3 regions of the Streptomyces sp. NPDC059477 genome follow, and region 2 is predicted to be linked to each of the others. Evidence: riboswitches for the same ligand, from Rfam matches in the RefSeq annotation. Region 2 holds a riboswitch; each other region holds the start of a gene.
The links. Region 2 has a riboswitch for cobalamin ahead of ACFXAZ_RS16905 (energy-coupling factor ABC transporter permease). Riboswitches for the same ligand answer to the same signal wherever they lie in the genome.

Region 1: another riboswitch for cobalamin. It lies ahead of ACFXAZ_RS26240 (DUF4430 domain-containing protein); the one in region 2 lies ahead of ACFXAZ_RS16905 (energy-coupling factor ABC transporter permease).
Region 3: another riboswitch for cobalamin. It lies ahead of metE (5-methyltetrahydropteroyltriglutamate--homocysteine S-methyltransferase); the one in region 2 lies ahead of ACFXAZ_RS16905 (energy-coupling factor ABC transporter permease).

Annotation. Positions count from the first base shown of each region.
Region 1 is NZ_JBHYUG010000059.1:21,848-28,895, forward strand. It holds gene ACFXAZ_RS26235 (hypothetical protein) at 1-1,289, shown strand, start outside; gene ACFXAZ_RS26240 (DUF4430 domain-containing protein) at 1,302-1,817, opposite strand; cobalamin riboswitch at 1,943-2,083, opposite strand; gene ACFXAZ_RS26245 (hypothetical protein) at 2,249-2,518, shown strand; gene ACFXAZ_RS26250 (Ku protein) at 2,594-3,670, opposite strand; gene ligD (non-homologous end-joining DNA ligase) at 3,726-4,604, shown strand; gene ACFXAZ_RS26260 (nuclease-related domain-containing protein) at 4,805-5,605, opposite strand; gene ACFXAZ_RS26265 (dual specificity protein phosphatase family protein) at 5,782-6,213, shown strand; gene ACFXAZ_RS26270 (hypothetical protein) at 6,430-7,048, shown strand, end outside.
Region 2 is NZ_JBHYUG010000028.1:71,461-78,508, forward strand. It holds gene ACFXAZ_RS16885 (methylmalonyl-CoA mutase family protein) at 1-570, opposite strand, end outside; gene ACFXAZ_RS16890 (energy-coupling factor ABC transporter ATP-binding protein) at 912-1,739, opposite strand; gene cbiQ (cobalt ECF transporter T component CbiQ) at 1,741-2,484, opposite strand; gene ACFXAZ_RS16900 (energy-coupling factor ABC transporter substrate-binding protein) at 2,491-2,868, opposite strand; gene ACFXAZ_RS16905 (energy-coupling factor ABC transporter permease) at 2,865-3,575, opposite strand; cobalamin riboswitch at 3,605-3,789, opposite strand; gene ACFXAZ_RS16910 (DUF4142 domain-containing protein) at 3,937-4,704, opposite strand; gene ACFXAZ_RS16915 (cell division protein SepF) at 4,932-5,366, shown strand; gene ACFXAZ_RS16920 (AAA family ATPase) at 5,495-6,643, shown strand; gene ACFXAZ_RS16925 (nucleotide pyrophosphohydrolase) at 6,733-7,032, shown strand.
Region 3 is NZ_JBHYUG010000052.1:30,644-37,691, reverse strand. It holds gene metE (5-methyltetrahydropteroyltriglutamate--homocysteine S-methyltransferase) at 1-1,478, opposite strand, end outside; cobalamin riboswitch at 1,658-1,844, opposite strand; gene ACFXAZ_RS24555 (cupin domain-containing protein) at 1,937-2,488, opposite strand; gene ACFXAZ_RS24550 (hypothetical protein) at 2,562-2,714, opposite strand; partial or broken gene ACFXAZ_RS24545 (type III polyketide synthase) at 3,014-4,057, opposite strand; gene ACFXAZ_RS24540 (NmrA family NAD(P)-binding protein) at 4,405-5,226, shown strand; gene ACFXAZ_RS24535 (cytochrome P450) at 5,775-7,048, shown strand, end outside.

The sequences.
Region 1 (7,048 bases), on a different contig from region 2:
CCAACGGTGTCGCCTATCTCAAGACCCTCCAGGCGGCGGACGGTTCGTTCGCCGGGTCGGGGCTGTCCAACGAGTGGGCGTTCAGCGCGTTCGCGGCGGCCGGGACGGCGGCCGTGGACGTGACACCGGGCGCAGACGCCACCAAGAACGCCAGAACGGTCTACCGCGCCCTCCTCTCCACCAGCACCTGGCCGTCCGCCACCCCGGTCGTCACCGACTACGAGCGCGCGACCCTCAACGCCTACGCGGCGGGCATCGACCCGGCGAGGGTCTCCGCGTCCCGCAACCTGATCGCGGACATCTACCGCTACTGGCAGACGGCGGAGCCGGGTTACTTCGGCCCGTCGGCCAACTTCAACGGCACGGTGTTCGCGGCGCTGGCCCTGAACGGCGCGAAGACCCAGTCCGGCCAGGTCCGCGTCCCCCAGTCCCTCCGCGACTCCCTGATCACCCGTATCCGGGCCAACCAGCACAATGACGGCGGCTGGAACTACGGCAAGGCCGAGGGCAACCCGACCCAGCTCGCGGCGGCCGGCGACATCGACATGACCGGCGCGGCGATGGCGGCGCTGTGCGTGTCCGGCGTCCCGAACACGGACCCGGACATCACGCAGGCCAAGGCGTTCCTGAAGAGCAAGCTGGTGGCGAACAGCGGTGCCTTCAACGCCATGTTCGGGGCGAACACCGACTCCAACGGCTGGGCGGTGTCGGGCCTGAACGCCTGCGGCATCAACCCGCAGACCGGTGACTTCCTGACCTCCCTGGGCCGGACACCGGTGGACTTCCTCATCGCCCAGCAGTTCAACCCGGGCGGCGGCTTCAAGTACCTGCCGACCGACACCGCCCCCGCCGCCTACGCGTCGATCGACGGCCTGCGCGCGGTGGCGGGCGGCGGCTTCACCTCTCCCCCGCCGGTCCCGGTGACGTCCGGCGCCCCGCAGTGGGTGGGCCAGAGCACGTTCACCTCCGGTACGGCGACGAGTCTGCCCCTGACGGTGGACGACGGCGCCGGGGGCCTGAAGGTCTGCTCGGTGCCGGTGACCCCCACGGGAGGTACGACCACGCTGGGCGCGGTGCTGGACGCGGCGATCACCGGGGCCACCCCGTCAGGCTGCGTGACCGCCCTCACCCCGGCCTCCGGCACCGGCACGATCACCGCCCTGAACGGCAAGGCCAACAGCGGCACGAACACCTGGAAGGTGAGCGTCGACGGCGCCCCCTTCACCGCCGCCACCCGCCAGAGCACGGTGAACGTGGGTGACACGATCGCCGTGCGCTGGGGAGCGTGAAAGGCCAGAGGCTCAGAACGCCGTCCAGGTGAACGCCACCTGATCCCCGGCGTTCAGCTTGAACTGGCAGCCACCGACGGGGGTGGGGACACCGTTGACGGAGATGTTCCAGTAGGCGACCCCGCCCCCGCTGACGTTCTTGATGGTGTCGACGGAGTAGTCGTCGAACGACGCGTACCAGGTGCCGTCCCAGGTGAAGTGACGCTTGCGGGCGGCATCGTCGAGAGCGGCGGTGGGCGTCGGGACGGCGGTGGGATTGACCCCGCCGTTGGTCCCGTCGCATCTGTGGGTACCACCGCTCACGGTGGTCACGTCGTGCCCCTTGGTCCTCACCTTCCCGTTGAACAGCACCCCGTCCGGCCCCTGCACGGTGAGGGTGACCTTGATCGGGGCGTTCGTGTTCACGGCCGGGGCGGTGGTCCTGGCCGACGCTCCGGTGTCGGCATGGGCGACGGCCGGGCCGGAAACGAGGGCGAGCCCAAGGACGGCAGCGGCGGCGAGAGTACGAGAGACGGCTGTGCGCGGCATGACCGGGCCTTTCGGTGCGGTACGGCGGTCCACGCCCGTCACCGAAGAACGCACCCACGCCACCGGTTCACCGGAACCGGGCGGGACGGCCCTCTCGGCTTCGCGCTGTAGACCATGACAGGGAAGCGGTACGCACGGCACACGCCGGGTTCCCCGACTCACGGCCCCAAGGACCGCACACGGTTGCAGGTCAGCGCCGGATTCCCACCGGCTTTCCCCAGTCGCGCACCTGTTCAGTTGTGACAAGCCTTTGGATTCTAGGGCGTGTTGGCGTCCCTCGCCCCGGACTCGGCCATCATGTCCAGCACCTTCGGCTCGGCCCACCCGGTCCCGCCGCGTGAGCGACCTTTCTCGGTCATCTGCGCCGAGCCGGTCCCTACACCGGCTGCTACCGTGTCATGTCTCTGACCCAATCGAGGGGGCGGGTACTCATGACCAGGCCATGGGAAGCCGATCCGGCCACGACGTTCAAGCGGCGACTGGGGAAGTCTCCGCAGGAATTGGGGATCACGACCGACAATCCCGATTGCCCCGACATCTGGGAGCTGGCGAACGGGGACATCGCCGTCGTGGGCCGGGACCTCACGGAATCCCTGGGCGAGAAGCTGCCGCCAGGGGTCTCGGTGGGGACGGACGAACGGCTCGTGGTCATTCCGAGGAACATGCTCATCGCGGCGAAGCCGGATATCCCGAGCGCTTGATCACTATCCCGAGCGCTTGATCGCTGCTCGATGACGAGATGAGGGCGGGGCGCGCCCCGCGCTCTCTGGAGCACCTCACGCGCTGCGTTTGCGGGCCGTGGTCTTCTTGGTCGGGGTCGGCTTCGTCGTGGGTTTCTTGGTGGTGGATTTCGCCGTCGGCTTCTTGGCCGTGGACTTCGCGGTGGTGGGCTTCGCGGTCTTCTTCGCTGTGGACGCGGTCTTCTTCGCGGCCGTTTTCCCGGTCGCGGGCGTTTTTGCCGTCGTGGACGTCGACTTCTTCGCGCCCGTCTCCTTGGGGGCCGCGCGGGGTGTCCTGCGGGCGGGCAGGGTGCGGACCTCGGCCTCCTCGCCGGGCCGTGGTTCCTCGCCGCGGGATTCCTTCGCCGCGCGGACGCTGCTCTCCAGGGCCGCCATGAGGTCCAGGACCTTGCCGCCGGAGGCGGGCTCGGGGAGGGAAGGGGGGGCCTCGCCGGCCACCTTCGCGGCGATGACCTCCTCCACGGCCTCGCGGTACTCGTCGTGCAGATCGTCCAGGTCGACCTCGCCGAGGGTGGCCATCAGGGCGTCCGCCAGGTCCAGTTCCTTGTCGCGGACCGTGACGGAGGCGTCGGGGGCCACGCCCTCGGGGGCGCGTACCTCGTCGGGCCAGAGCAGGCCGTGCATGGCGATGACGTCGTCCAGCACCCGGAGCATCCCCAGGCGCTCCCGGCCACGCAGCGCGAACTTGGCGATGGCGACCTTGTTGCTGCGCTTGAGCGCCTCGCGGAGCAGGGTGTACGGCTTGGCCGCGGGGGTGCCGCTCGCGGCCAGGTAGTAGGCGGTGCCCATCTGGAGCGGGTCGATCCGGTCGGCCGGCACGAACGCGACGATCTCGATCGTCTTCGCCGTGGGGATGGGCAGCTGCGCCAGGTCCTCGTCCGTGATGGGGATGACCGTGCCGTCCGCGTCCTCGTAACCCTTGCCGATCTCGGCCTGGCTGACCTCGCGGTCCTCCAGGTCGCAGAACTTGCGGTAGCGGATCCGGCCGCCGTCCTCCACATGGATCTGGCGGAAGGAGATGGAGTGGCTCTCGGTCGCGTTCACCAGCTTGATCGGGATGCTGACCAGGCCGAAGGAGATGGCTCCGTTCCATATGGATCGCACGATCAGCACCTTTCGAGGCCCGTAAAATAGGCGAATATGGTTGATTTCGTGTGATTCTCATCGTATGACGCCTATCACCGAGGTGGCGGGGCGGCGGCTCGCGCTGAGCAATCTGGAGAAGGTGCTCTATCCGGCGACCGGGTTCACCAAGGGCGAGCTGCTGCACTACTACGCGACCATCGCCGACGTACTGCTGCCGCATCTGCGCGACCGGCCGGTGTCCTTCCTGCGGTATCCCGACGGGCCCGGCGGTCAGGTGTTCTTCACCAAGAATGTGCCGCCGGGTACGCCCGAGTGGGTCACCACCGCCGAGGTGCCGCGCGCCGAGGGGCCGGCCCGGATGGTCGTCGTCCAGGATCTGCCGTCGCTGATCTGGGCGGCCAATCTGGTCACCGAGTTCCATACGCCCCAGTGGGTCGTCCAGGCCCCGGACGTCGCCGACCGGCTTGTCCTCGATCTCGATCCGGGGGCGCCCGCGACCGTCGTGGAGTGCTGCGAGGTGGCGCTGTGGCTGCGGGAGCGGTTGGGGGTGGATGGGATCGAGGCGTATGCGAAGACCTCGGGGGCCAAGGGGCTGCATCTGCTCGCCGCCGTGCGGGGGGCCGGGTCCGGGGAGGTGTCGGAGTACGCGAAAGGGCTCGCCCTGGAGGCGGAGCGGGCCCTGCCCCGGCTGGTCGTGCATCGGATGACGCGGAGCCTGCGGGGCGGGAAGGTGTTCGTCGACTGGAGTCAGAACGCCGCGCGGAAGACGACCGCCACGCCGTACACCCTGCGGGCGCGGGGGGAGGAGATGGTGTCCGCGCCGGTCACGTGGGGGGAGGTGGAGGGGTGTGGGGTGGCGGCGGAGTTGGAGTTTCGGGCGGGGGATGTGGTGGATCGGGTTCGGGGGTTCGGGGATCTGATGGCGGGGCTCTGGGGGGCTGGTGGATCGGGTTTGCCGTGAGGGGGTGGGGGCAGCGGTTGTCGGCGGGGTGCGGGTGGTGTGTGGGTGCTCGCGCAGTTCCCCCGCCCCTGATGGCGTTGCGGTGATCGGAGGTTCCAGCGGGCCCCACTGCCCTGCAGCGACGCCCGGTCCCTCGGCCCAGGGGCGCGGGGAACTGCGCGACCAGCCACCTCCCAGCCGCAGACGAAGGGCCGCCCCCCTCACACCCGCCCCCAGGCCCTCCGGTCGCGGGCCATCGCGTGGAGGGCCTCCACGTCCGCCGGTTTGAGGACTCCGCCCTGGCGGGACAGGTCACCCAGGGTCACGTCCGTCAGCACACGGACGCCTCGCGGGAGGGCGAGGACGTCCAGCCGGGACGCGCCCACCACCGCCAGTACGGCGTGCACCTCGGCCGTGAGGGCGTAGGACGCGCGGTCGGCGTCCGCGCGGGCCCGGCGCAGCAGGGGCCGGGGCTCGCGCCGCCCCAGCATCACCATCGCGTCGGCGACCCGCACCCGCTGCTTACGGGCGTACAGGGTATGGACGGCGAACAGTCCCGCCGGGCCGATCGCGAGGTGGTGGACCCGGTCGCCGCCGGGCAGCGGCACCGAGTGCAGGGTGTGCCAGCCCGCGCCGTCGAGCCCGTCCAGCGCCTCCCCCACCGTCTGCTCCGCCTCCAGGGCGCGGCGGCGCGGGTCGGCGCGCAGCCGGGGCGGGGCCGGGTCCCGGTCCAGGGCGATGAGCAGGGCCTCGCCGGGGCGGTTGGGGGCGAGGTCGTCGTCGGGGTGGAGGGCGAGCCGGGCCAGGTCGAGCGGGGTCGGCACCGGGGGCGGGCCGACCGCGACCGTGCCGGTCAGGAAGGGACCGAGGGCCGCCAGGACATCGTCCTCATGGTCCCCGCTCAGCAGATGGACCCGGGCCGCCTCCCTGTCGTACCAGGCGACGTGCCGGCCGTCCGGGAGACAGACGTAGAGCCGCTCCTGGCCATGGCGCCGGCTCGGTACGACGCGCAGTCCTCTCATGCATCATCACCCCCCGACCCATGGGAACAGGCGGGGTGCTCCAGGGGCAAGAACCCGGCTACCTTTGAGAGGAGTTGGGTCGACTTGGTGGGGAGGCTCCTGTGCAGAGCCGGGGGAAGGAACGGGACGTACCCGCACCCGAGAACCCGTGGGACGAGATCCTGCCCGGCCTGTGGATGGGCGGGCACGAGTTCCAGGGGCGTTCGGGGCAGCGGCGGTCCGTCGTGGCCCGAGGTGAGTTCGATCTCGTACAGACACTGCTGCGACAACCGGGGCACGGGCCCGATCCCGGGGTCGAGCACCAGGTGTGGCCCATACCGGACGGGCCGCTGGACGGCACCCAGCTCGCGGGGGTGATCCGGCTGGCGCAGGCCACGGGCGACGCGCTGGACGCGGGGCGTACGGTCCTGGTGCGCTGCTTCCACGGCTACAACCGCTCGGGGCTGGTGGTGGCGCAGGCCCTGATGCACCGGGGGCACTCCGCGGACCAGGCGATCCGGCTGATCCGCGCCCGCCGCTCACCCTGGGCGCTGCACAACGATCTGTTCGTGGAGTATCTGCGGACGGGGCTGACGACCGTACGGCTGCTGGAGGAACTGACCGAGTAGCCAAGTGGCCAAGTGGCCGGGTAGCTGAGTGGCCGGGTAGCCGAGTGGTCGGGGTGCGGGGCGTCGTCCCGCCCGGGCGGTGCGCAAAAAGGGACTTCCCTGCGAATAGGGTGTACCGGGCATCGAACGCTGCCCCGGTCCCCCACCCCGCCCGTCTCCCCCGCCCGTCACACCCGCCCCCGCCCCCCGCCCCCACCCCCGTCGCCCAGGAGTGCCGTGCCCCCGAGCCGTCCGGCGCGTGCCGCCCGTCGTGGCGTCCGGCCCGCCGTCGCCGCCCTCGCCCTGCTGCTGGCGGCGACCGCCTGTGGTGACGCGGGTGAGCTGCGGGCCGCGGGCGCCGCGCCGACCGCCAGCAGTCCCGAGCGGCTGTGGCCGGAGCTGACCCCGGCCACCGCCCCGGCGTTCCCGCTGGACGAGGCCGACCGCGAGGTCGTGCGGGGCGTCGTCCCGCCCGGCGACGATCTGCGCGAGGTCGACCCGGCGGCGCTGATCCGCGCGGAAATCGCCGCCCACCCGGAGGACTACACGGCCACCGGGGCGCCGTACGGGGAGACCGCCGCCCGGATGCCGGACTGCGCGACGGACGCCGACCGGGCCCAGTGCCCCGTGCTCACGCCCTACTACCGCGATCTGACCGGCGACGGGCGACCGGAGCTGACCCTCGGCTTCCGGCTGCTGCCCGGTGCGCTGACCGCCGTGCGGATCTACACCGTCGAGGATCACCAGGTGGTGCGGGTGATGTCCTGGGACGACGCCTTCAGCTCGGCGGAGCTGGCCGAGCGGGCGCTGATCATGCGGCTGCCGTCGGACGTGCCCGGCTACGACTACCGCTTGC
Region 2 (7,048 bases):
CCCGGTGCGGGCCTCCAGCCCCAGCGGATCGGCGCCCAGATTGCCGCGCAGCGCCTGCGGAGCCACCCCCCGCTCCTCCGCGAGCCGCAGCAACTCCCGTGCCGCGGGCTCGACTTCCGCCCCGGCCTCCAGCACCACCGGTGCCAGATCCAGATAGACCCCGTCGAGCACGGAGGCCAGCGCGGCGACCGGGATGTCGGGCTCGCCGACCACCAGCCACAGTGAGCTGACCCCGTTCTCCAGATCGGCGAGCACGGCTGAGTTGTCGGCCGCCGCGTGCCGCTGCCGCACGTCCCAGCCGCCGACCGTGGCGCCCTCGGGCGTACCACCCCGTACGAACGGGGCAAAGCCGGGCAGCCCGGGGTCGGGCGCGGTGTCCCGCGCGGTGTACAGGGGGCGGGTGGTGAGCCCGTCCTCCAGCGGCGTGGACAAGGCGTCCTCCGCCGCGGCACCCGAGACTTCCCTGCCCGACTTTCGCAGGACACCCTCGACGAGGCGCTGCCACTGCTCATGCGTCGCTTCCGGGAACTCGGCGGCCAGGGAGAGCCCGTCGTCAGGCAGGACCGTCATGTCTCGGATGCTAGGACAGATCGACGAACGAGCAGCAGTGGGCGCGGCTGTGACCTTCTTCTCCTAGGGGGTGTGACGCGCCACGCTAGGGGGTGTGAGGGGGGTGTCAGGGGGGTGGTGGGGGGTGCGAGGGGGGCCGGTGGGCGGCCACTGAGCGGGTACTGGAGGGGCGCTGGGCGGGCGCTGGAGACGCGCTGGAGACGCGCCGGACGGACGGGCGCTGGAGGGATAGGGCGCCAGGCCGTATGGGGCCGCCGGGGGTGCCGGCTCCCCCGTCCCGTCGGCTCCGCCGGTTCACCCCCTCCCCGCCGCGCCCCGCCGGCCCCGCCGCGCCCCGTCGGCTACGCCAGCCCCGCCAGTTCCTCCGCCGTCAGCGGCCCCCGCTGTCCCGCCGCGAGCAGTCCCCGCGCCCGCAGCAGCCCGGCCGCCGCCACGCCCCACGGCAGCCGCAGTCCCGCCGCCGCCAGCAGGTCCGTCCGGGCGAGGGACGCGGCCACCGGCCCGGTGTGCACCCCGTCCGGGGTGAGCAGGGCGGCATCGTCGGCCCAGCGCAGGGCGAGATCCACGTCATGGGTGGCCATGACCACCGTCGTGCCGCCCGCCCGCAGCCCGTCCAGCGTCCCCAGCAGCCGCTCCTGCCCGTCCGGGTCGAGCCCGGCCGTCGGCTCGTCCAGGATCAGCACCCGGGGCCGCATGGCGACGGCTCCGGCGATCGCGGTCCGCTTGCGCTGGCCGTACGAGAGCAGATGCGTGGGCCGATCGGCCAGTGGGGTGATGTCCAGCGCGGCCAGCGCCTGAGCCACCCGCGCCCGCACCTCACCGTCCGGCAGCCCGAGGTTCAGCGGCCCGAACGACACGTCCTGTCCCACCGACGCCGCGAACAGCTGATCGTCCGGGTCCTGCACCACCAGCTGCACACTCGTCCGCAGCCGGGTCAGTCCCTTGCGGTCGTACGACACCACCCGCCCGTCGACCGTCAGCTCCCCGGCGTCCGGCCGCAGCCCGCCGCTGAGCAGCCGCATCAACGTGGTCTTGCCACTGCCGTTGCGCCCCAGCAGCGCCAGCGCCCGCCCCTCGCACACGCCGAAGTCCAGCCCGGTGAGCACGGCGGGCCCGTCCTCGTACCCGAAGGAGACGCCCCGCAGGGCGACCAGAGGGACATCACTCATCTCAGCGGCCTTTCAGTACGAGGGTCAGGGCGCCCAGCGCGACCAGCAGCGCCACGCTGCCCGCCACGAAACGGGCGGACACCCGGGCCTCGGGGACCAGCACCCGCAGGGTGCCGTCGTAGCCGCGCCCGGCGAGCCCGGCCTGGAGCCGCGCGGCCCGGTCGAAGGCCCGCACGAACGCGGTCGCGCCCAGCCCGGCCAGCGAGCGCCACCGCGCGGCCCGCGTGGTGTGCCCGAGCCGCGCCCCCTGCGCGTCCCGGATCCGCCGCACCGAGTCCAGCAGCAGAAAACTCATCCGGTACGTCACCAGCGCCACGTCCACCACGGGCGCGGGCACCCCGGCCCGCACCAGCCGGGGCAGCAGATCGGACATGGGGGTGGTGAACGCGAACAGCAGCACCCCGAGCGAGGCGGCCGACGTCCGCAGCAGCAGTTCCCCGGCGCGCACCGGCCCGCCGTCCGCGAGCCCGACGAACCCGCCGGGTCCGCCGACCCGCACCAGCAGCGGCAGCGCGCCGGTCACACAGAAGCCCAGCGGCACCCGGTAGGCCCGCCACAGCTTGCGGCCGGGCACCCCGGCCGGGCCCAGCAGCACCGTGAGGGCCGCCGCCAGCACCAGCGCGGCCCCCGGCCAGGGCGGCAGGGAGATCGCCAGCACGGTCAGACCGAGCCCGAGCACGGCCTTGTCCACGGGATGACGGCGGCGCCAGCGACTGCTGTGCGCCGCCGCGTCGATCGGCAGCACGCGGGCTCAGCCCCGGGAGACGGCCGCACCGCCGCCGCCCTCGGCGCCCTCGGTGCCCCCGCCGCCCTCCCGGGCCGCCGCCGCCCGCTCCTCGCCCTGCCGTCGTCCGCGTCGCAGTCCGAAGTAGTAGGCGAGCACGCCCGCGCCGATCGCCGCCTGCAAGGCGAACAGGGCCGACTCGATCTCCCCGGACGGCGGTTCGTACAGCGGCGAGAACCAGGGCTCGTAATCCGGCCGGATCTCGGTGATCGCCGTCTCCGCCTCGGCGTCGGCCCCGGCGAACGGCTCCTCCTTGTGGTCGCCGAGCCCGAGGGCCAGCGGCAGTACCGCGAGGGCGGCCACCGCGAGCAGCAGCAGCGCATTGATCCGCGTAGCGCGCTTCACTTGGCCACCGCCTCCTGCTCGCCCTTGCGGTGCTGCTCGCCCTTGCGGGTCAGCAGCACGCCGAGCCGGGTCAGCTCGCCCTTGCTGGACTGCACCAGCAGCCGCATCACCAGCACCGTGAGCAGACCCTCGCTCACCGCGAGGGGGATCTGGGTGACGGCGAAGATGGCGCCGAACTTGCCGAGCGCGCCCACGAATCCGCTGCCCGGGTCGGGGAAGGCCAGCGCGAGCTGCACACTGGTCACGCAGTACGTGGACAGGTCGGCGACGAAAGCGCCGAAGAACACGGCGACCATCAGCGGCACGTCGTAGCGGCGCAGCAGCTTGTAGACGGCGTAGCCGGCCCAGGGCCCGACGATCGCCATGGAGAAGACATTGGCGCCGAGCGTGGTCAGCCCGCCGTGGGCCAGCAGCAGTGCCTGGAACAGCAGGGTGATGGTGCCCAGCACCGCCATGATCGGCGGCCGGAACAGAATGGCGCCGAGACCGGTGCCGGTCGGGTGGGAGCAGCTCCCGGTGACCGAGGGCAGTTTCAGCGCGGACAGGACGAACGTGAAGGCCCCGGAGGCCCCGAGCAGCAAGGTGCTCTCGGGATGCTCCCTGACCTCACGGGTGAGTGAACGGACTCCGTGGACGACGAACGGCGCCGACGCGACAGACCAGGCGATCGCGTGGGCCGGGGGCAGAAAACCCTCGGCTATGTGCATGGCTCAGCAGACCCTCTCCAGCACCTCGTGGATGGACGACGCGCCTTGGCCGGTCTCCTGGCTGACGGGTACCACCGCCCATGCCCCGCCTTCCCGGATCACAACGATCCAGTGGCTGCCCGTGAGGGCCGGAGCCGGACTTCCCGATCACAGTGGCGAGGGCCGCACCGGCATCACACCGGATTTCCCGTTCACCAAGGCGTGGCGACAGTAGTGCGCGGATCGGGCCATGACAAGCAGGGACGGACCGGGCGCAGCGGCCGGAGCCGGCGTCGCCGGGCGGGGCCTGGACCGGAGCCGGACGGGTGTGGGCTATCCCACCTGTCCCAGCCCCCTGTCCCACCCACCCCACCCACCCCGCCTACCCCACCTGTCCGTCCTGCGCTCTCGCCGTCGCCGACGGACTGGGCGCGGGGGAGGCGGTGTTGACCCCCAGGTCGGGGCGCGGGGCGAGGACCACGACCGGGGCGCCGGGCTGCGGGGGCGGCGGGGTCAGCTGGTCCTTGGGGAGCTTGGGCGGGGTGGTCTGCTGGAAGTTGACCTGGTCATGGTTGACCAGCCCGGTCTTCTCCAGCACGGTGATGTGGTCCAGCACGGTGTCGTTGGCGAGGTCGGCCAGCTGCCGTACCAGCGTGTTGCGGGTGTTGGCGCGGGTCTTGGCGACCACGGGGAAGATCTGACCGTGGGTGACCCGCATGATCTGCACGGCCGTGGAGTCGAAGGACCTGCCCTGCTCGGCGGCGACCGTGGCCACGAACTGCTGCTGCTGGGGGCTCGCCTGGTTCGGCAGCGTGATGTCGAGATCCGGCGCGATCTCGTGGCACAGCTCGTCCAGCCCGGCGTGTCCGACGATCAGATGCTTGCCCGCCTCCTTCATCTCCGGTGTCGTGCCCCGCTCCATCGCCAGCTCGCCCAGCGGGTACTCCCAGAGCCCGGCGGCCCGCACCTTCACCACGAAGTCACGGTCCGCCTCGGTCAGCGGCCCCCACTGGGTGTTGGCGATGATCCGGTTCTGGTCACCGGCCGTGTTCTCGACCCCCAGCATGGCCGGATAGGCGAGCGCGGTGAGGGTAAGACCCATGGCACCGAAGACGAAGACGCTCCCCACCTTGGTGCGGGAGATGGGCATGCGGCCTCCTGACACGAACGGGCACGTGCGGCGGGTACGACACGTTCGACCTACAGGGCACGTACGACGCGCACGACTTGTACGACAGGAGATACGGACGCCCGTCCCGGATCCGTCACCGGGGCGGGAGAATTTTCCCCGGCGGACCTGTGCAGTACGTCACACATCTGTCCGAGCCGGTCGCACACCGTGTCGCTGTTCGGCCGAACGGGTGACTTGCCGTAAGAATGGCTGGTGCAGGAGATGAGAACGAGGCAGATCGGGGGGAGCCGGTGAACAGTCGCGACGTCACCGATGAACAGTGGGAAGGGCTCGCTCAGGTCGTACCCCTGAGGGGACGTGACGCCTGGCCGTCCGCCGTGGACCACCGGGCCCGGCCGGACGCGGAGACCGAGGCGCGCCGCCGCTTCGTCGTCCTGCGGGTCAATATCTTCGCCGACGCCCGCGAGGTCGCCGAGACCCTCATGGCCGGCATCCCGGTCCTCCTCGACCTCACCGGCGCCGAGGGCGATGTCGCCAAGCGGGTCCTCGACTTCAGTACGGGCGTGGTCTTCGGCCTGGCCAGCGGGATGCACCGGGTGGACCGCAATGTCTTCCTGCTGACCCCGCCGGGCACGGAGGTGCAGGGCCTGATGGCGGGGGTGGGCGGGCCGGGCGCCTGAGGGCCGGGTCCCGGCCGGACGCCACGCCACGTCACGTCACGTCACGTCACGTCACGCTTCGCCCGTTCGTAGGAAGAACGCGGCGCCGAAACGGTTCAGCCGAGTACGACCGTCATACGTTCACCGGCATGCCCAGGTCCGTCGAGGGGCGTCCCGGCGGGGCGCGTCCGTATCTCACCGAGTTGCGTCTGTCGGCGTTCGCCGGCCATCTGCGGGGTGTCTTCCCGCTGGGGCCGGTGACCTTGTTCGCGGGGCCCAGCGGGAGCGGGAAGAGCAGCGCGCTGCGGGCGTACGAGGCGCTGGCGCGGCTCGCCGGGGGAGCGGAGCTGGGGGAGGTGTTCGCCGACCCGGGCGCGTGCGTTCCCGAGCGGGCCCGGCCCGATGCCCAGCGGCGCCGGGGATTCCGTATCGGCTGCACGGCCGACGGGCCCCGGGGGCGGGTACGGCTGGACGTCGCCGTACAGGCCGAGCCCGATCTGCGGATCGTGGGCGAACGGCTCTCCGCCGACGGGGTGGTGCTGCTGGAGACCGCGCTGCGCGACCCCGGCCGCCGGGCGGTGCAGGCGGCGTGGCACACCGCCGGATCCGCCCAGGTGACCCGCGCCCCGCTGCCCGACGACCGGCTCGGCACGCCGTTGCTGCCGCTGCGGGTGGCGGGGCGGACCGAGGGACAGCGCCGGGTGCTGGCCGCCGCCGAACAACTGGTGGTGGCCCTGCGGTCCGTCTTCCCGGTCGATCCCCGCCCCGCCCGGATGCGCGACCCGGTGCCCGTCGGCGCCGCCCGGCTGCGCGGCGGCTGCGACAACCTCGCCGGGGTGCTGTGGCGCCTCCGCGAGGAGGAGGATTGCGGGGGCCGCCACGCCCGCTTCGTCGCGGCCGTCCGTTCCGGCTGCCGGGGCCCGGTGCGGGACGTGTACGCCGAACCGTGCGCGCCGGGCACGGTCCGCGCCCTGCTCGACCGTGGCGCCGGACTGCGTACGGAGCTGGCCCGGCTCGGCGACGGCGAGTTGCGGTATCTCGCGCTCGCCCTGGTGCTGCTCACCGGCCCCGGCGTGCTGGAGGTCGGCCCGCCCGGTGAGGTGCCTCCGGCGCTGCGGTCCCTGACGGTGCTCGCCGACGGCCTCGACCGGGGCCTGGACGCACGTCAGCGCGCCGAGCTGCTGCGGCTCGCCACCGACGCGGCCGGGCCCGGTCACTTCCGGTGCGTCGCGGCGGTGAGCGACGCCGACTGGGCCCGGGGAACGCCCGGGGTGACGGTGGTACACCTTGATCCGTGAGTGATGAATCAGTGAGCGGTCAATCAGCGAGCGGCGCATCCGGGAGCGGGGAATCCGGCGGTGGTGGACGGCGACTCGACGTACCGGCCCTGCAACGCCGTCTCGCCGACTTCGCCGCGGCCCGCGACTGGCAGCCGTACCACACCCCCAAGAATCTGGTCGCCGCGCTGAGCGTGGAGGCGTCCGAACTGGTCGAGATCTTCCAGTGGCTGACGCCCGAGCAGTCGGCGCGGGTGATGGACGACCCCGGGGCCGCGCACCGGGTGCGGGACGAGGTCGCCGATGTGCTGGCGTATCTGCTCCAGCTGTGCGAGGTGCTCGGCGTCGACCCGCTCGCCGCGCTGGACGCCAAGATCGACCGTAACGAACAGAGATTCCCGGCGCCTTGAAGCACCGGGGGCGCCC
Region 3 (7,048 bases), on a different contig from region 2:
TCCAGGCCGGTCTTCTCCTGGAAGGCGATCACCTCCTGGATCTCGGCCCTGATGCGCTCCTCGTAGCCCGCCGTGTCGATCCGGCCCGCCCGCAGTTCGGCGCGGGCGGTGCGCAGTTCGGCGGTCTGCGGGAACGAGCCGATCGTCGTGGTCGGCAGCAGGGGCAGGCCCAGATGGGCGCGCTGTGCGGCGGCGCGCTCGGGGTACGGCTGGGAGCGGCGGGCGTCGGTGTCCGTGACGGCGGCGGCGCGGGCGCGCACCGCCGGGTCGCGGGTGATCGGCGAGCCCGCACGGGAGGCCAGATCGGCCCGGTTGGCGGCCAGTTGTGCGGCGATGGCGTCCGTGCCCCGGGTCAGGCCCTCGGCGAGGGTGACGATCTCCGCCGTCTTCTGCCGCGCGAACGCGAGCCAGCGCCGTACCTGCGGCTCGATGTCCCGCTCCAAGGCTGTGTCGAGCGGCACATGCAGGAGGGAGCAGGACGCGGCCACGTCCACCCGGTCGGCGAGACCGAGCAGCGTGCCCAGGGTGGAAAGGGACGCCGTCAGGTCGTTGACCCAGATGTTGCGGCCATTGACCACACCGGCCACCAGCCGCTTGCCCGGCAGCCCGCCGACCGCGGCGAGTGCGTCGAGGTTGGCGGCGGCGGACTCCGTGAAGTCCAGGGCGAGCCCGTCCACCGGCGCCTTCGCCAGCACCGGCAGCGCCTCGCCGAGCCGGTCGAAGTACGACGCCACCAGCAGCTTCGGCCGGTCGGTGAGCGCGCCGAGATCCCGGTAGGCGCGGGCGGCGGCGTTCAGCTCGGCCGGGGTGCGGTCCGCCACCAGAGCGGGCTCGTCCAGCTGCGCCCACTCGGCGCCCGCCGCGCGCAGCTCGGCGAGGACCTGCGCGTACACCGGGAGCAGCCGGTCCAACAGGGTCAGCGGGTCGAAGTCGGCGGCCACGCCCGGCGCGGGCTTGGCGAGCAGGAGGTAGGTGACCGGGCCCACCAGCACCGGACGGGCGGCCAGACCGAGGGCGAGGGCTTCCGTCAGCTCGGCGACCTGCTTGCCGGAGTCGGCGGTGAAGACGGTGTCCGGGCCCAGCTCGGGGACCAGATAGTGATAGTTCGTGTCGAACCACTTCGTCATCTCCAGCGGCGCCACGTCCTGCGTGCCGCGCGCCATCGCGAAGTACCCGTCCAGGGCGTCGGCGGCCACCGCCTCCCGGTGCCGGGCCGGGATCGCGCCGACCATCACGGTCGTGTCGAGCACATGGTCGTAGTAACTGAAGTCACCGGTGGGGACCTCGGCGATGCCGGCGTCCGCCAGCCGACGCCAGTTGTCACCGCGCAGCCCGGCGGCGGTGGCACGCAGTTCGTCGGCGCCGACCCGGCCCTTCCAGTAGCCCTCGATGGCCTTCTTCAGTTCCCGGCGCGGTCCCTGACGGGGGTAGCCGTACACGGTCGCCCGTGCTGCCGCGGCTGCGGACTTGGTGGTCACGGAGATCTCCTTCGCGAGATGAATCCCTGAGATCCCGGAGACGGGACGAGGACGCGAAGGGTGACGGACCCGGCGGGACCCGACCTCGCGCGCTACGGCACGGTCATCCGCCTGGTACGTACGCCGACCCGCCCACGAGGTCACCGGGAGTCCGCGCACGGAGGTCCGCGCGCGGGCAGTGGCAGGTCTTCGGACTCACGGGCACGTCCTGACGACGTCAGGTCACCTACTGGCCGTCGCTTCCCAGGCCCGTCCGGGCCCAGTGCGTATGACGGCGGTCGTTCCCGCTCACCGCTGCGGGGCAGTCCCGGATTCCCACCGGGTTCCCTCTTACGACGCATCCCGCCTGGCGGACGGGGCGAACCAGCTGCACAGGCCACCCTAACCGCTCGGTGCGCCGGGGAACACCCGTGCCGTGCCCGGGGGAGCGGACACGGCACGGGAGCGGGTGCCCGCGCTCAGTGCGCCTCGCGCGTCCTCCCCTCCGGTTCCCCGGGGCCCTCGGGCGGCTCGTAGCGCAGCGGGGTCAGCTGGTGGACGTCGTAGCGCAGCCGCAGTGCGGCGATCGCCGAGTCATCGACCTCTCCGTCCGTGGCGAGGATCTCCAGCAGTTCCTCGAAGTACCGTTCGTGGGCCGGGGGCGGGGCGGCCTGGAACAGCACCCTGGCCGGTGTGCGGCCGGTGTTGGCGAAGGCGTGCGGGCAGCCCGGTGGCACGAACAGCAGGGTGCCGGGCCCCGCCCGGACGGCCCGCTCACCGGCGGCCGACTCCCACTCCCGCCAGTGGTCCGGGGACCGTACGAGCGGCTCGAAGGCCAGTACCTCCAGCTCGCCCTCGATGACGTAGAACAACTCCTCGCTGTGGGTGTGGGTATGGGCGCCGACATCGAACCCGGGCGGCACGACGACCTCGAAGGTGGAGGCCGCCCGGGAGTGCTCGCCGGTCACCTTGAAGGTCACCTCCTGGGCGGCGACCGTCACGGTCCGGCCCCGGCCGGGCGGCAGCAACAGCGGCCCGGGAACCGTGTGCGCCGCCGTCGTCGCCCTCCGCTCGCCGGGGCGTCGGCGGGGGCCCGGGTCCCGCTCACCAGGTCACCGGCAGGGACTCGGGCCTGCGGCTCCGGGCGACCGGCTTGTCGTGCGGCGGCCGGGCGGGCAGCGGATCGAAGTCCGGGCCGGTCGGATCCGGTACCGCCCGGAAACGCGTCGACCGGTCCGCGAGCGCGGCCGTGGTCATGACCGGCCCTCCGTGGACACCGAGGCGGTGCCCGTCGCGGGCGCCGGGGCCTGCGCGCGGACCCGCACCGCGGCGACCGGGACCACCCGCTCGGGCACCTCCGGCGGGGAACCGGCGGGAGCCGGGGCGGTGGCGCCCACGGCGTGGGCGGCCTCGACCGGCACGGCGGCGGTGGTGGCGGCGGCTGCCGCCCGCGCGGCGGCGGTGGCGGCGGTCCGCGCGGCGGCCTCGATGACGACCGCGGTGTCCGCCGTGACGCCCGACCCGGCGCCCGTCTCCGCTGTGCCCTCGGGGCCGTCCGTGGTCCAGCGGCCCATCGAGATCTCGGCGGTGATGCCCGGCCCGAACCCGGCGATCATCCCCGACGCCCCCGGCGCGCAGCCGCCCTCCTCGAACAGCCGGCGCAGCGCGTCCAGGACGACCGCGCTCGCGATGTTCCCGTACTCGGCCAGCGTGGCCCGGCTGAAGCGGAACATCTCCGGCGGCACCGCGAGATAGTGACTCAGGTCGTCCAGGATGCGCGGCCCGCCCGCGTGGATCAGATAGAAGTTCTGCGCGCTGGCGTCCCGCCGGTGCCGGGCGGCCAGCGCGGACAGTGCCGGGGCGAGCTGCTCCATGGTGCCCGGGACCCGCCGATCGAGCTGGAAGTGGAAGCCCGTGGGCCGCACCCGGTAGGCGATCCAGTCCTCGCTGTCCGGCACCAGATACGAGCCGTTCACCTCCAGCTCGATGCCGGTGCCGCCCGAGCCGCGGACCACGGCGGCGGCCACCGCGTCGCCGAACAGTCCATTGGACAGCATGTTGCCCACCGTCAGATCGGTGGGCTGGTAGCACAGGGAGCAGAACTCGCAGGCCACGATGAGGGCGTTGGAGCCGGGGTGCGCCTGGCAGAAGTCGTGCGCCCGGTTGATGGCGGCGCCGCCCGCCGCGCAGCCGAGCTGGGCGATGGGGATCTGCCGGCAGTCGTACCGGAACCCCAGTGTGTTGATCATCCAGGCCGTCATCGAGGGCATCATGAAGCCCGTGCACGACACGTAGATGATCAGATCGATGTCGCGCGGTCCGAGCCCGGCGTGCTTGAGGGCCCGCTCGACCACCTCGGGGACGCGGGCCTTCGCCTCGGCCTCGTACGTCGCGTTGCGGGCCTCCAGGCCCGGATGCCTGAGCGTGCGCTCCAGTGGCTGCACGATGTGGCGTTTCTGGACCCCGGTGTTGCCGATCAGCCGTAGCGCGAGCGGTAGTTGCTCGTGCCCGGCGTACAAGGAGCGGGCCAGACCCAAGGTCTGTTCATGAGTGATCGTGTACTCGGGTACCGCTACCGCGGGGCGGCACAGTACAGGCATGGTTTCCCCCTTCAGAGATGATCCGCTACAGAGATCCGTCTCGGCAGAGCGGTGCTTGCCCGGCATGTCCTCGGAACATGCGACAAGCACACTAAACGCACCCGATAGCATGAGATGGGTGTGGGAGTGGGCATGAAGGGGCGTGAATCAACGCGCCGGGCCGGGGCGCACGCCCGGCGTACGGCGGCGGACGGCGGCGGACCCGGGTGGATGGAGCGGATGCCCTGGACGTCGTGGCTCCGTAACTCCATGGAGGTCGTGACTCCCGCAGACGCGGACAGAAGGTGACCGCAACGGTTCCTAACGTGGCGCGTGGCCACAGCGCAGTCAACCGAAGGAGCCCCTCCATGACCGTTCTCGTCACCGGCGCCACCGGGAACGTCGGCCGTCCGCTCGTCGCCCGGTTGCTGGCCACCGGGCACCGGGTGCGGGCGCTGACCCGGAACCCCGCGACCGCCGCGCTGCCCGAGGGGGCGGAGCCGGTCGCCGGGAACCTCGCCGTCACCGGGAGTCTCCCGGCGGTGTTCGAAGGTGTCACCGCCGCCCATCTGATCAGCTTCGGTGACGACTACGCCCCGCTGGACAATGCCCGCGAGATCGTGGCCGCGGCCGTCACCGCCGGGGTGCGCAAGGTGACCGTCCTCAAGGGCGGCACCGAGCGGACCGCGCTGGACGAGGCGCTCGCGGCCGGTGCGCTGGAGGTCACCTCCCTCGCCCCGGTGGAGTTCATGTCCAACGCCCTGGAGTGGGCCGACGCGGTGCGCGAGGAGGGCGTGGTCCGTGAGGGCTTCGCCGGGATGCCCAGTTCGATGGTGCACGAGGCCGACATCGCGGCCGTCGCCGCCGCCGTGCTGACCGGCGACGGGCACGACGGCCGCGAGTACTGGCTGACCGGGCCCGAGGCGCTGACCGCGCCCGAGCGGGTCGCCGTCATCGCCGAGGTGCTCGGACGGGACGTACGGTTCGTGGAGCTGAGCCCGGACGAGATGGTCGCCCGCTGGCGCGCGCAGGGCTTCGGGGACGACGACATCGGCTTCTTCCTGGCCATGCGCACCGACCCGCCCCTCGCGGGCCGCACGGTCCTGCCCACGGTCGCCGAGGTCACCGGCCGCCCCGCCAGGACCTTCGCCCAGTGGGTACGGGAGCACGCGGCGGCCTTCGGCGGCTGACCGCCCGCCGCTCGCCCCGTGCCGGAACAGGGGGGACGGGTGTCCTTCGTTCGGCCCCCGGCCCCCGGGATCGTCGCGTCGTCGATCTCGATGACGGTGATCCGGCCGCCCGGAACCAGTACCGCCGGGCCTCCCGGACCGCCTTTCCGGCGCTGTTCTCGGTCAGATGCTCCAGGTCCCCATCATCCACACATGGTCGAAGGAAGCGTCGGCGAAAGGCAGATGTCCGGCGTGGGCGATGTGAAGACCGGCGGACAGCCCCTGGGCTTCGAGAACCGGTCGGCGGCCCGTCGGTATGCCGCTCTCCGACTGCACGCGCGTGGACCCGCGAGACGCTTCCGGGTTCCGGCCCGCCCGTCGAGGGGCGCCCGCACGGGAACTCGTACATGAATGCGCACTTCCGGTTTCCGAAAAGAGTCCCTTTCCGGACCGAACCGGCCGAGGCGACCGCTGCGCCGCAGTGCCGATGGGCAGAGTCACTCCCAGTCGTTCCGGTCCGTCCGCCACGCCGGTCCCGCCCGGGGCCGGCCAACGACCCAGGGAGCCTCATGCAACAGCACTCTCCCCTCGTCCTGGACCCCCACGGCACCGGCTGGCAGGCGGAGTACCGCACGCTCCGCGCCGCCGGGTCCGCCACCCGCGTCGACGTCCTCGGTGTGACCGCGTGGGCGGTCGCCGATCCCGCCCTGCTCAAGCACCTGCTCACCAGCCCCGATGTCTCCAAGGACGGCCGGGCGCACTGGCCGCGCTACGAACAGACGGCCGCCACCTGGCCGCTGGCCCTGTGGATAGCGGTGAAGAACATGTTCACCGCGTACGGCGGTGACCACCGAAGGCTCCGCCGGATGGTCGCCCCCGCGTTCAGTCACCGCCGGATAGCGGAACTCGCCCCCATCGTCGCGCGCATGGTCACCGCACTGATCGACGACCTGGCGGCCGGGAGCGACGCCGATGGAACCGACAGTTGCGGGGACGGGCGGATCGACCTGCGGGAACGGCTGGCCTACCCCCTCCCCATCACCGTGCTCAGCCATCTCCTGGGCGTGCCGGACGCGGAGACGCTGCACTTCCGCAAGGTGGTCGACGGCATCTTCGACACCACCCTCACCCAGGAGCAGGCCGCCGCCAACAACGAGCGGCTCTTCGCGCTCGCCGCCGGTCTCGTCACCGCCAAACGCGGTGCGCCGGGCGACGACATGACCTCGCTGCTCATCTCGACCCGCGACGAGGAGACCGACAGCGCCTTCACCGACCTGGAGCTGCGCGACACCCTCATCCTGATGATCAGCGCGGGGTACGAGACGACGGTCAACGTCATCGACGAGGCCATCGTCTCGATGCTCACCCACCCCGGCGAACTCGACCGGGTCCGAAGCGGCGAGGCGGGCTGGGCGGACGTGGTGGAGGAGACCCTGAGGCTCACCCCGGCCCTGCGGATACTGCCCCTGCGCTTCGCCGTCCGGGACATACCGCTCCCCGACGGCCGGACCATAGGACAGGGCGAGGCCATCCTCCCCGCCTACGGTGCCGCCAACCGCCACCCCGACTGGCACGGCGCCGACGCCGACGCGTTCGACGTCACCCGCCCCCACAAGGACCACATGGCCTTCGGCCACGGCGTCCACTTCTGCCTGGGCGCCCCCCTGGCCCGTATGGAGGTCGCCGAACTCCTCCGTCAGCTCTTCACCCGCTACCCCGGCCTCCGCCTCGCCGTCCCGCCCGACCGCCTGCGCCCCCTGGGCTCCATGATCAGCAACGGGCACCGGGAACTGCCGGTGTATCTGGGGGATCCGGGGGATCCGGGGGATCCGCGGGATCTGGT